Regions from separate parts of the Thiosocius teredinicola genome, predicted to be linked through region 1. Evidence: predicted binding sites of a transcription regulator. Region 1 holds the regulator's gene; each other region holds the start of a gene.
The links. The regulator sigma-54, encoded in region 1, starts transcription at its own class of promoters, with help from an activator protein. The targets are predictions, from matches to a motif close to TGGCANGNTNCNTGCTT.
Positions count from the first base shown of each region.

Region 1 (3,410 bases):
TTACCTGGCGCAGGAACCGTCGATCTTCCGCCGACTCACGGTGGCGCAGAACATCATCGCGATCCTCGAGACGCGCGACGACCTCGATCGCGGCCAGCGCGAGCAGATGTGCGACGACCTGCTGCGCGAGTTCGGTATCAGTCACCTGCGCGACAACATGGCGATCAGCCTGTCGGGCGGTGAACGCCGGCGCCTGGAGATCGCCCGGGCTCTGGCGGTACAGCCGCGCTTCATCCTGCTCGACGAGCCATTCGCCGGCATTGACCCCATATCAGTCATGGATATCCAGCGCATTGTCGGTCAACTGGCCGAACGCGGGATCGGTGTACTGATCACCGATCACAATGTCCGCGAGACCCTTGGGATCTGTCAGCGCGCCTACATCATCAGTGAAGGCAGCGTGCTCGCACTCGGTGCGCCGAAGGAGATTCTCGAGAACCCGCAAGTCCGCGCAGTCTATCTCGGCGAGAACTTCCGGCTGTGATTAGGCGTATGATTGCTGCGCAGCAACATCGCCAAATACTGCGCCTCGCCAAAGTCGGGAACGCCGGTCTGCACAGCGGGTTCGACTCGCGCGCAGTTGCGCTAGAATGGCATTGGGAGTCCGATCAAATTTCATACCAGATAGTAGCCGAATGAAGCCCACCATCCAGCTTCGACTGGGTCAACACCTGACGATGACGCCGCAACTGCAGCAGGCAATCAAGCTGCTGCAGCTGTCGACGCTCGATCTCAAACAGGAGATCCAGGAAGCCCTCGACTCCAACCTGATGCTCGAAACCGAAGAGGAAGGTACGCGTCGCGACGAAGCCGACAGCGAGCGCAAAAAGAGCGAGAACGACGGTGAGAATGCAAGCACCCAGAACAACAACGACGATTCGCGCAACGACCCGAACAACGAAAGCGAGGTCAAGATCGAATCCGAGGCCATGCCGGATGAACTGCCGGTCGATACCGTGTGGGATGACATCTACGACAGCGTCACACCCGCCTCTCCCGGCAGCGCCGCCAGCAGCGACGAAAGCCAGGACTTCCTGAATCAACAAAGCAGCGGCGAATCTCTGCAGGACCACCTGATCTGGCAGATGCAGCTGACGCCGTTCAGCCCGACCGACCTGGCGATTGCCGAGGCGATCATCGACGGCATCTCCGAAGACGGCTACCTGACCACGCCGATCGAAGACATCGTCACCAGCATGGATGATCCGGATATCGAGACCGAAGAGGTCGAGGCCGTGCTGCACCGCGTGCAGGCCTTTGATCCGCCTGGCATTGCGGCACGCGACCTGCGTGAATGCCTGTTCATTCAACTGCGCCAGCTGCCCGAAGACTTCGAGTGGCGCGAGCGCGCGCTGTTCCTGATCGGCGAGCACTTCGACCTGCTCGCGGCGCAGGACGAGGCGCAGATGAAGCGCAAGCTCAAGCTGGAGAGCGACGACCTGATGTCGGTCATCCACCTGATCCGCTCGCTCAACCCGCGCCCGGGTACCAGCGTTGCCAGCCAGCCGCCGACCTACGTCGAGCCCGATGTGTTCGTGTACAAACGTAACAACCAGTGGCGGGTCGAACTCAACCCGGATGCAGCCCCCCGGTTACGCGTCAACGCCGAGTATGCGAACATGATCAGGCGGGCGGACAACAGCGCCGACAACGTCACGCTGAAAAACCACCTGCAGGAGGCCCGCTGGTTCATCAAGAGCCTGCAGAGCCGCAACGATACGCTGCTGCGAGTTGCGACACGGATAGTCGACTTTCAACGCAATTTCTTCGAATATGGAGAAGAGGCCATGAAACCGCTCGTGTTGCGGGATATCGCCGAGGCGTTGGAGATGCATGAATCAACCATTTCACGGGTAACCACCCAGAAATACATGCACACCCCACGGGGCACCTTCGAGTTCAAATACTTCTTCTCCAGCCACGTGAGCACCGCCAGCGGTGGCGAGGCCTCGGCCACGGCCATTCGCGCGCTGATCAAAAAGCTGATCGGTGCGGAGAAACCCAACAAACCCCTTTCCGACAACAAGATCGCGGCCATCCTCGCTGATCAGGGGATCAACGTCGCCCGCCGCACTGTTGCCAAGTATCGTGAATCGATGGCGATCCCGCCGTCGAACGAACGCAAGCGCTTAGCTTGATCGAAAGCGCTGAAATGCAAGGAGAAAATCGATGCAAGTCAACCTGACCGGTCACCATGTCGACATCACCGACTCGATGCGTGCCTACGTTGACGAGAAGATCGCCCGACTCGAGCGTCACTTCGACCACGTCACCAACGTACACGTCATCCTGAGTGTTGAAAAACTCACCAAGAAGGCCGAAGCCACCGTGCATATCGCCGGTGCCGACGTCTTTGCGGATTCCACTCACGAAGACATGTACGCTGCCATCGACTCGCTTGTCGACAAACTGGATCGTCAGGTCATCCGCCACAAAGAAAAGATCAAGAGCCACCGTGGCAACGGACACAAAGATGCGTCCGTCGAAGCGGCGGGATGAACTGATCCGGTCTCACCATGCTACCTAAAGGCATCCTCACGTCGGGCAGCGTCAGCATCGCTGACCCGGCATCGAGCAAAAAACGCATCCTCGAGCAGGCGGCACGCCTGCTCGCACGGGATACCGACGAGCCGACGGCGGAGCAGATTTTCGAACGCCTGCTCGAACGTGAGCGCCTGGGCAGCACCGGGCTTGCGGGAGGTGTGGCCTTGCCGCACGCCCGCATGCCCGGCATCAGCGACACGCGCGGCGCATTCCTGCGCCTGGAAACCCCTATCGAATTCGATGCGCTGGACGGCCAGCCGGTCGACCTGGTGTTCGCCCTGCTGGTACCGGAAGACGCCAACGAAGAACACCTTCAGCTGCTCGCCCGCCTGGCGGCGATGTTCAACGAAGAAGAGCTACGCGCGAGACTGCGCGAGGCAGAGGCGAAGGAAGCGATCGCTATCCTGACCGGCCACTCCAGCTCCCATGCCGCATAGCATTCGCGTCCGCGACCTTTACGAAGCACTCCAGGAACGATTGCAACTCGAATGGCTGGCCGGCCACTCCGGCGCCGACAGCACCATTCTGTCGTCGAGCAGCGACGCCGGCACCGGCATCATCGCCGGCCCGCTGAACTACATCCACCCCAACCGCGTCCAGGTCATCGGACCGGCTGAAGAACGCTATCTCAACAGCCTGTATTCGCCGAACCGGCAGCAGGCACTGCAACAGTTGTTCGCCGAGCGACCGGCCCTGGTCATGCTGGTCGACCGCGTGGAAGGTCTTCCGGAACTGGCGGCCATGGCCGACGAGGCGGGTGTGGCACTGATGCGCTCGCCGCTCGGCGACAGCCAGGTCCTGGACAACCTGCAGTATTACGCTTCGCTGTTCCTGTCGGAGAAGACCACGCTGCATGGCGTGTTTCT
Region 1 covers NZ_CP019936.1:242,575-245,984, reverse strand. The annotation lists gene lptB (LPS export ABC transporter ATP-binding protein) at 1-484, shown strand, start outside; gene B1781_RS01115 (RNA polymerase factor sigma-54) at 636-2,138, shown strand; gene hpf (ribosome hibernation-promoting factor, HPF/YfiA family) at 2,170-2,499, shown strand; gene ptsN (PTS IIA-like nitrogen regulatory protein PtsN) at 2,517-2,981, shown strand; gene hprK (HPr(Ser) kinase/phosphatase) at 2,971-3,410, shown strand, end outside.

Region 2 (3,410 bases), 1.5 Mb from region 1:
GGCCGGTTGACGCAGCAGCCGACCAGATACGCAAACGACTGGGTTTGCTCTCGGCGATGATGCCGTCGATCAGTACGCGAAAATGCGCCGCATCGCGAAACCAGAAGGTTTCGTTGGTGGTCATGGCGTCGACTACCGCGGTCTGCACCCGCGTGTTGCCGAGCGAGGTCAGCTTGCTGACCAGTTCACCGTAGCCGTTCAGACCGAAAGTCGGCAGCAAGCGGCCGAGTCGGCTGACGACGAGGTATTCCTTGCCGGCACCAAGGCGGATGCCCGCCTGATTCTCGAGAAAATCGTGAATCGCAGCGTATTCAGTCGGCTTTAAGGTATTGGTCACGGCTCCCTCTGCGGACCTGCTGCCACCGGCGGCGCGATCAAGCGTTTTTGGCGCGGGCGTCTGCATGTCGCTGCAGGAATTCCTGCACCATCATCGCCAAGGTATCAGGTTCCCACTTGGGCAGGAAATCGTTCGCGCCGACTTTCTGCACCATCGACTTGTTGAACACACCGCTCAATGAGGTATGCAGGATCACATGCAAGTGACGCAACTGCGGATGCTCGCGGATCGCCTTGGTCAGCGAATAGCCGTCCATGCGCGGCATCTCGACATCGGAGATCACCAGCGACAGCCAGTTTTCGACGTCTTTGCCTTCGTCGAGCCACTGCAGCAGCAACTCGAGCGCCTGTTGACCGTCGTTGGCGGTGGTGAATTCCACACCCATCTGTTCGAGCACACGGGTCACCTGCTTGCGCGCCACGCTCGAGTCATCGACCATTAATACATGCTGCGCGGGCATGTCCTCGGCGCGTTCCTTGATGATGCCGTCCGACACCTCTTCCTGGCCGCCGACGACCTCTTTCAACACCTTCTCGACGTCGATGATCTCGATCAGCTCGTTGTCGACCTGGGTCACCGCCGTCATGTAGGTGCCGTGCGCGGCGCCCTTGGGCGGCGGCAGGATCTCTTCCCAGTTCATGTTGACGATGCGATCGACGGAATCGACCAGGAACCCCTGCACCTTGCGGTTGTACTCGGTGACGATGACGAATTTTTCGCGATGATCGCCAATCGGTGCGGCGCCGATGGCGCGCGATAGGTCGATGATGGCGATCGTACGACCGCGCATGTTGGCGATGCCGAGGATCACCGGATTCGACTGCGGAATTTCAGTCAGCGGAGGGCACTGAATGACCTCCTGCACCTTGAATACGTTGATACCGAAGCGCTGGCGGCCTCCCAAGCGGAAAAGCAGCAGTTCAAGACGGTTGTGTCCTGCCAACTTCGTGCGCATATCAACGCCATCAAGTACGCCTGCCATAGGGGTCTCCGCGATCGGAATGATTCGATGCTGTGCGTAGCGGCGTGAAAGACCCAAGCTTTAGGTAGCTTCCCAACGGCTGCCGGCATGGCTTTTGCTCACCCACACGGCATGAGAACCAAAAGACGGAAATTCGACACCTGGCTACTTGCGGCCTGCTGTTTGCTGGCCACAGCGGCGCACACATCGGAGCGCAAACACGAATCGCACGATGCGATCCGTGCGGCGGCCGAGGCCCACGTGCTGGCGCAGGCCGACGAGTTTCCGACCACGCCGGTAGTCAAGGCCGGCGATCTCGACAGCCGACTCAAACTCTCGGCATGCGACGAGCCGCTGGAGACCTACGATTCGCCCAACGGGCTCAATCGTGGCCGCGGCGTGGTCGGCGTGCGCTGCCCCGGCAGTACGCCGTGGAAGATTTACGTTCCTGTTCAGATCGCGTTGATGGACTACGTCGTGACGACGCGTCGCCCGCTGGTACGCGGCCAGGTGCTGGATGCCGACGACCTGATGCTCAGCGAAACCGACATCTCGCGGCTGCATAAGGCGTATTTCACCGATATCAAAGATGTGGTCGGTCTGCGCACCAAACGCTCGATCGGCGCCGGCTCGACGCTACATGCGGGGCTGCTGAAACGCGAGAAGCTGGTCAAGCGCGGCAGCCAGGTCGACATCATCGCCGATATCGGCGGTCTGCACGTGGCGATGAAAGGCAAGGCCCTGGCCGACGGGGGGCGCGGTGACCGCATCCGGGTGAAAAACCTGACATCGGGCCGGGTGGTCACCGGCGAGGTTACGCAGGCCGGTACGATTCGCGTCATGAATTGACTGCCCGTCCGATTGCCAACTGGTGCACAGAAGTTCCGTCATCCAGACAGGTTTCGGAATGAACTTCACAACTTACGCCGGCTGCTTTAAGTCCGTCAAAAGTCGGACGATACCCTGAGCGTGAACTCGTGAAATAGGTGTGACCGAGATGGGCATTGAAATTAGTGGAAACCGGGGACGTCCGCCGCAGGAACTGATCGATGCGGCCAAAACCCAGGCAGCCAACAGTACATACAACGCGTCGGGAAAGACCGCCAGCGCCAACAGTGGCAACGGCAGCCCTTCCAGCCAAGTGAATCTGTCGACCACGGCGTCGCAGCTTCAGGCACTCGAAAGCCAGATCGCCAACCTGCCGGTTGTCGACACGCAACGTGTGCAGGAAGTGCAACGTACCCTGGCGACCGGTTCGTTCGAAGTCGAACCTGCGCGTGTCGCAGACAAGGTACTGACGTTTGAAGCAGGCTTGGGGCCCTCGTCGGCATCGGCCTAACGGAGACTGAATGGATAGCGAGCAGCTCGTAAAGGCGTTTACCGCCACGGTTCAAGCCAGTCTGCATGGTTTGCAGACGATTGAACCGGTGCTGCGACGTGAGCAGGATGCACTCACCGGGCGCGATCCCGGTGCGCTCGACCAGGTCGTGCGCGAAAAACTCGAGTTGCTCAAGCAGATCGAGCACGGCATTCATGCCCGCGACCGATTGCAGCAGACCGCCGGGTTCGGTCCAGGCCTCGAAGGGGGGCAGCAACTCGTCGATGCAGTCAACAACGCGGCCCTGTCGCGCGACTGGTCGATGTTGGTCGAGCTGGCCTCACAGGTTGCAGAGCTGAACAACTACAACGGCCAACTCGCCGTGCAGGGGCAGCGCTCGACGCGCATGGCACTCGGCATTCTGACCGGACGTAATGCGCAAGAAGATACCTACAGCACCTTGCGCCGCAAACGCGGCCCGGCTGCCGGCTACAACTTCGGCAAGGCGTAGCCACGCATTGCCGCCCGTTTTCCGGGGCGGCCGTTTCAGAACCTTCCCACTCAGGGTAGAATTCGCATTCGCACGTCACCAGGCCGTTGCCGGCGCACATCGCGCTCGCGCAGCGACGACTGTTTCTGCCCTCGTAGCTCAGCTGGATAGAGCGCACCCCTCCTAAGGGTGAAGTCAGAGGTTCGAATCCTCTCGGGGGCACCATCTCTCGCCCCATCTATCAGCGGAGCACCGGCCGGCGACATCGCCGTGCGATGTTCCCTGTTGCACGCGACAGACATCA
Region 2 covers NZ_CP019936.1:3,498,904-3,502,313, forward strand. The annotation lists gene B1781_RS16570 (CheR family methyltransferase) at 1-337, opposite strand, end outside; gene B1781_RS16575 (chemotaxis protein CheV) at 375-1,319, opposite strand; gene flgA (flagellar basal body P-ring formation chaperone FlgA) at 1,431-2,147, shown strand; gene flgM (flagellar biosynthesis anti-sigma factor FlgM) at 2,296-2,637, shown strand; gene B1781_RS16590 (flagella synthesis protein FlgN) at 2,648-3,127, shown strand; tRNA gene B1781_RS16595 (tRNA-Arg) at 3,255-3,331, shown strand.
Region 2: flgA (flagellar basal body P-ring formation chaperone FlgA) is a predicted target of sigma-54. The motif match lies at 1,403-1,419, and genes of this name have one in related genera.

Region 3 (3,410 bases), 2.0 Mb from region 1:
AACGGGCAGCCGTTGATATCGCTGCAGGTGCTGTAGATGAAGCTGAGCAGCACGACTTTGTCGTCACCAAACAGCGCATGCAGGCGTTGCGGTCGGCCGCGTGCGTCAAGCACCTCGCCGTCGGCCGCGGGGCCCAGATCCGGTAAGGCATAGCTGCCGGCCGGTGGTGCATCGAACTGGGAGCTCGTATAGAACGGCGCCAAGACCTGTTTTTGCGTGTCTTTGTGCTCGTCGGTCTCGCCGGCTGCGTGTGCCACGCCCGTCAACAACAGCCACGCGAGCGCAACAGCGCACGTCGAAGATATCGATCGCATATCGAATGTCAGCGAACAGGGCCGGCTGCGCCGCAGTGCCGCGCAGCCGGGCCCTACGCCTTACTCCTTGGCCGCCAATGCACGACCGGACGGCGTGTCGTCCTTGTGCTTGGCATACAGTGAATACGCGCCGAAACGCATCTGGTGGGCGCGACCGAGTTTCTCAGCGGTAAAGTCTACGCTGAACTTCTCAACCAGCTCGTTGCCGTTCCACTCGTAGGCCTTGAAGAACTGCTCATTGTCGTCACCCTTCTTGTCCCAGTTGGCGAGCAACGAGGAGGTGAAGTACACGCGCTGGCCATCCCAGCTCGACGACGCCATGTTGACCTGTTTGCCGATCACCTTTTCATAGACCTGCTTCGGCGCGAACGGGTCCGAGATATCGAACAGGCGCGCCTTGCCGTCCATGAAGGTATCCACCCACAGGTGTTTGTCGTCCGAGCTGATCGAGATATCGACCGGCAGCGGCACTTTCGATGGATCGCCGATATCGGCCACGGCCTTGGCCTGCCACTCACCGGCGTCATCTTCGTAGATCAACCAGATCTTCGAGGTCAGTGCCGTGGTCGTGAAGCAGTAGTTGTTGTTGGCGCCCCAGGCACAGCGTAGCTCGAGCGGTGCTCCGGGCACATCCAGTACCTTTTTCGCCTTACGCGTATGCAGATCCCAGACAACCACGGTGTTGCCGAAGCGTTTCATGGCCTCCTTGTCCTGCAACATCTTGCCGAAGTCCATCATGTAGTTCGACCAGCCGGTGAACGATGAGGTGACCATCAGGTTGCGTCGCGGCAGTGCCCTCACGTCGTAGCCGTAGCCGTCGGCAAACTGACCGCTCTTGCTGGCGCCGCCGAGATTGGCGTCGGTCGGCATCCAGTGGGTCGCCACGAATTCGCCGCCGTTGGTGTACTCGACCAATGCCGTGCGGCCACCATGGTCTTTGTTGTTCGACAGACCGGTGATCATCATCCGGCCGGGCAAGGCGTAGGTGGTATGCGGTCCGACCACGCCGCCGCTGGCCGAGACGAAGTCGGTGACGACCTTGTGCAGCTTCGGTTGGCCCGGATCGCTGTGAACATCGAAGATGAAGATCTTGTTGGTATCCAGGCCGCCGGCCCATAGATAGCGGCGGTCGTCGGTGAAGCCGGAATGGTGAGCCTCGTTGCGCCCACCGACCGACAAGGTGTGAACGACCTTTCCATAATTCGGCGACTTCGGATTGACGTCGACCGTGACCAGTTTGTCCTGTCCGTCGCCCAAGCCGTCGACACCCAGGGTCCAGACGTAGACGAAGTCTTCCTGGCCGACGATCTTCGCCATGTAGGGTGACATGCAGGTTTCATCGGCGACTGCCTGCGGCGCCAACGATGTGAATGCCGCGGATGTGGCAATCGCCAGGGCCAGCGTGCTGCGGCCCAATAGATCTCTCAATGCGAGACGCATTTTTGTTCCTCCCAAATCGATAAACGTTGCTAGCTGTTACCCGACCTGCATGGCCGTGCGATCCGCCAAATGGGGCAACGCGTCTGCATGTATTTTTTTGTGCGCAGACTAGCCATTTGAGTGCAACGAAAGTGCCAATCTTTAGAAGTGAGAAATTCCCTAAACGGAACAGGACGGATAAGGGCACGCAAAAAGTTGGCACTGTGCCGCCCCGGTTACAGCCCGCAATCGGGTTGCTCAGCACACGTCACAGTGTCGCTATCAGGATTTACGCTACTGCGCGTCGCCAAGGGTGGCACCAAAGCTGCATCCGACAGCCACAGAGGTACTTCAGGAGTTGTCGTTGGCCATCCCATTTCGATTTTTTTCTATGGTGTTGATGGCGACCGTGTACAGCTCCGCCTGGGGAATCGGCGGAGACTTCACGCTGACCCGCGACGACGGCGCTGCGTATCACCTGAGCGACTCGCGCGGTCACGCCGTGGTCCTGTCGTTCGGCTACACCTTCTGCCCTGACGTCTGCCCGACCGGGCTGGCGACCATCAGCGCCGCCCTCACACTGCTCGGCGATCGCGTCCGGCAGGTAGACGCTTTCTTCGTCTCGCTCGACCCTGAACGTGACTCGCCGGCAAAGCTGCGCGAATACACGGGGTTCTTCCACGAGCGCATCCACGGCCTTACAGGCAGCGCCGCCGAGCTGGATGCGGTCGCGAAACGCTACCAGGTCAGCTACCGCTTCGTCGGCAAAGGCGAATCCGAACGCTACACGCTGGACCACAATGCCAACACCTTCGTGGTCGATAGGCAAGGGCAACTGGTGCGTATCGTTCCCTACGGCATGCCCACCGAGGCGCTGGCCGATGCGGTGGCCATCGCCCTCGCCGACCCGGCACCGCGCTCGCATCACAACACCGAAGCCGAACCGGCCCAATAACATGTCAAGTCATCCGTCCGCCAACCACCGCTGGAACACCCATTGAGCTCGCTAAAGAAAAAGCGTGCCGCTCGGCCCAAGGGCCGTCAGGCGCATGCCGAGGATATCGAACAGGTACTCGTCTATCTCGGTGACGAAACGCCACGCCGCGATCGGCTGATCGAATACCTGCACCGCATTCAGGACGACGTCGGACACCTGCCTGCAGGTCTGCTGGTTGCACTGGCCAAGGTCATGCGACTGGCGACCGCCGAGGTGTACGAGGTGGCCAGCTTCTATCACCATTTCGATGTCGTCAAAGACCCAGAGCAGGCCCCACCGCCTTTGACGATCCGTGTCTGCGAGTCGGTAAGCTGCGAACTGGCCGGCGCGCGCGAATTGATCGATGCACTTGCGCGGACGATGGGCGATGGTGTGCGTGTACAAGCAGTCCCATGCGTCGGGCGCTGCGAACAGGCTCCGGTGGCGGTCGTCGGCACCTGCCCGGCGGGCGAAGCCGATGTGTCCAAGCTACAGGGAATGGTCAGCGATGGCCGCACCAACGATGAGCCACCGGCCACGGCAGCCGACTACAAAACCTATCGCCTGAACGGCGGATACACCCGTTTGCAGCGGATCGTCGAAGACGACAGCCCCGAATCGAAAGAGGCCATCATTGCCACGCTCGAGCATGCCGGTCTGCGCGGTCTCGGCGGCGCCGGTTTTCCCGCCGGCCGTAAGTG
Region 3 covers NZ_CP019936.1:2,272,763-2,276,172, reverse strand. The annotation lists gene B1781_RS11005 (cytochrome c peroxidase) at 1-257, opposite strand, end outside; gene mtoX (methanethiol oxidase) at 375-1,754, opposite strand; gene B1781_RS10995 (SCO family protein) at 2,098-2,688, shown strand; gene B1781_RS10990 (NADH-ubiquinone oxidoreductase-F iron-sulfur binding region domain-containing protein) at 2,731-3,410, shown strand, end outside.
Region 3: mtoX (methanethiol oxidase) is a predicted target of sigma-54. The motif match lies at 1,875-1,891, and genes of this name have one in related genera.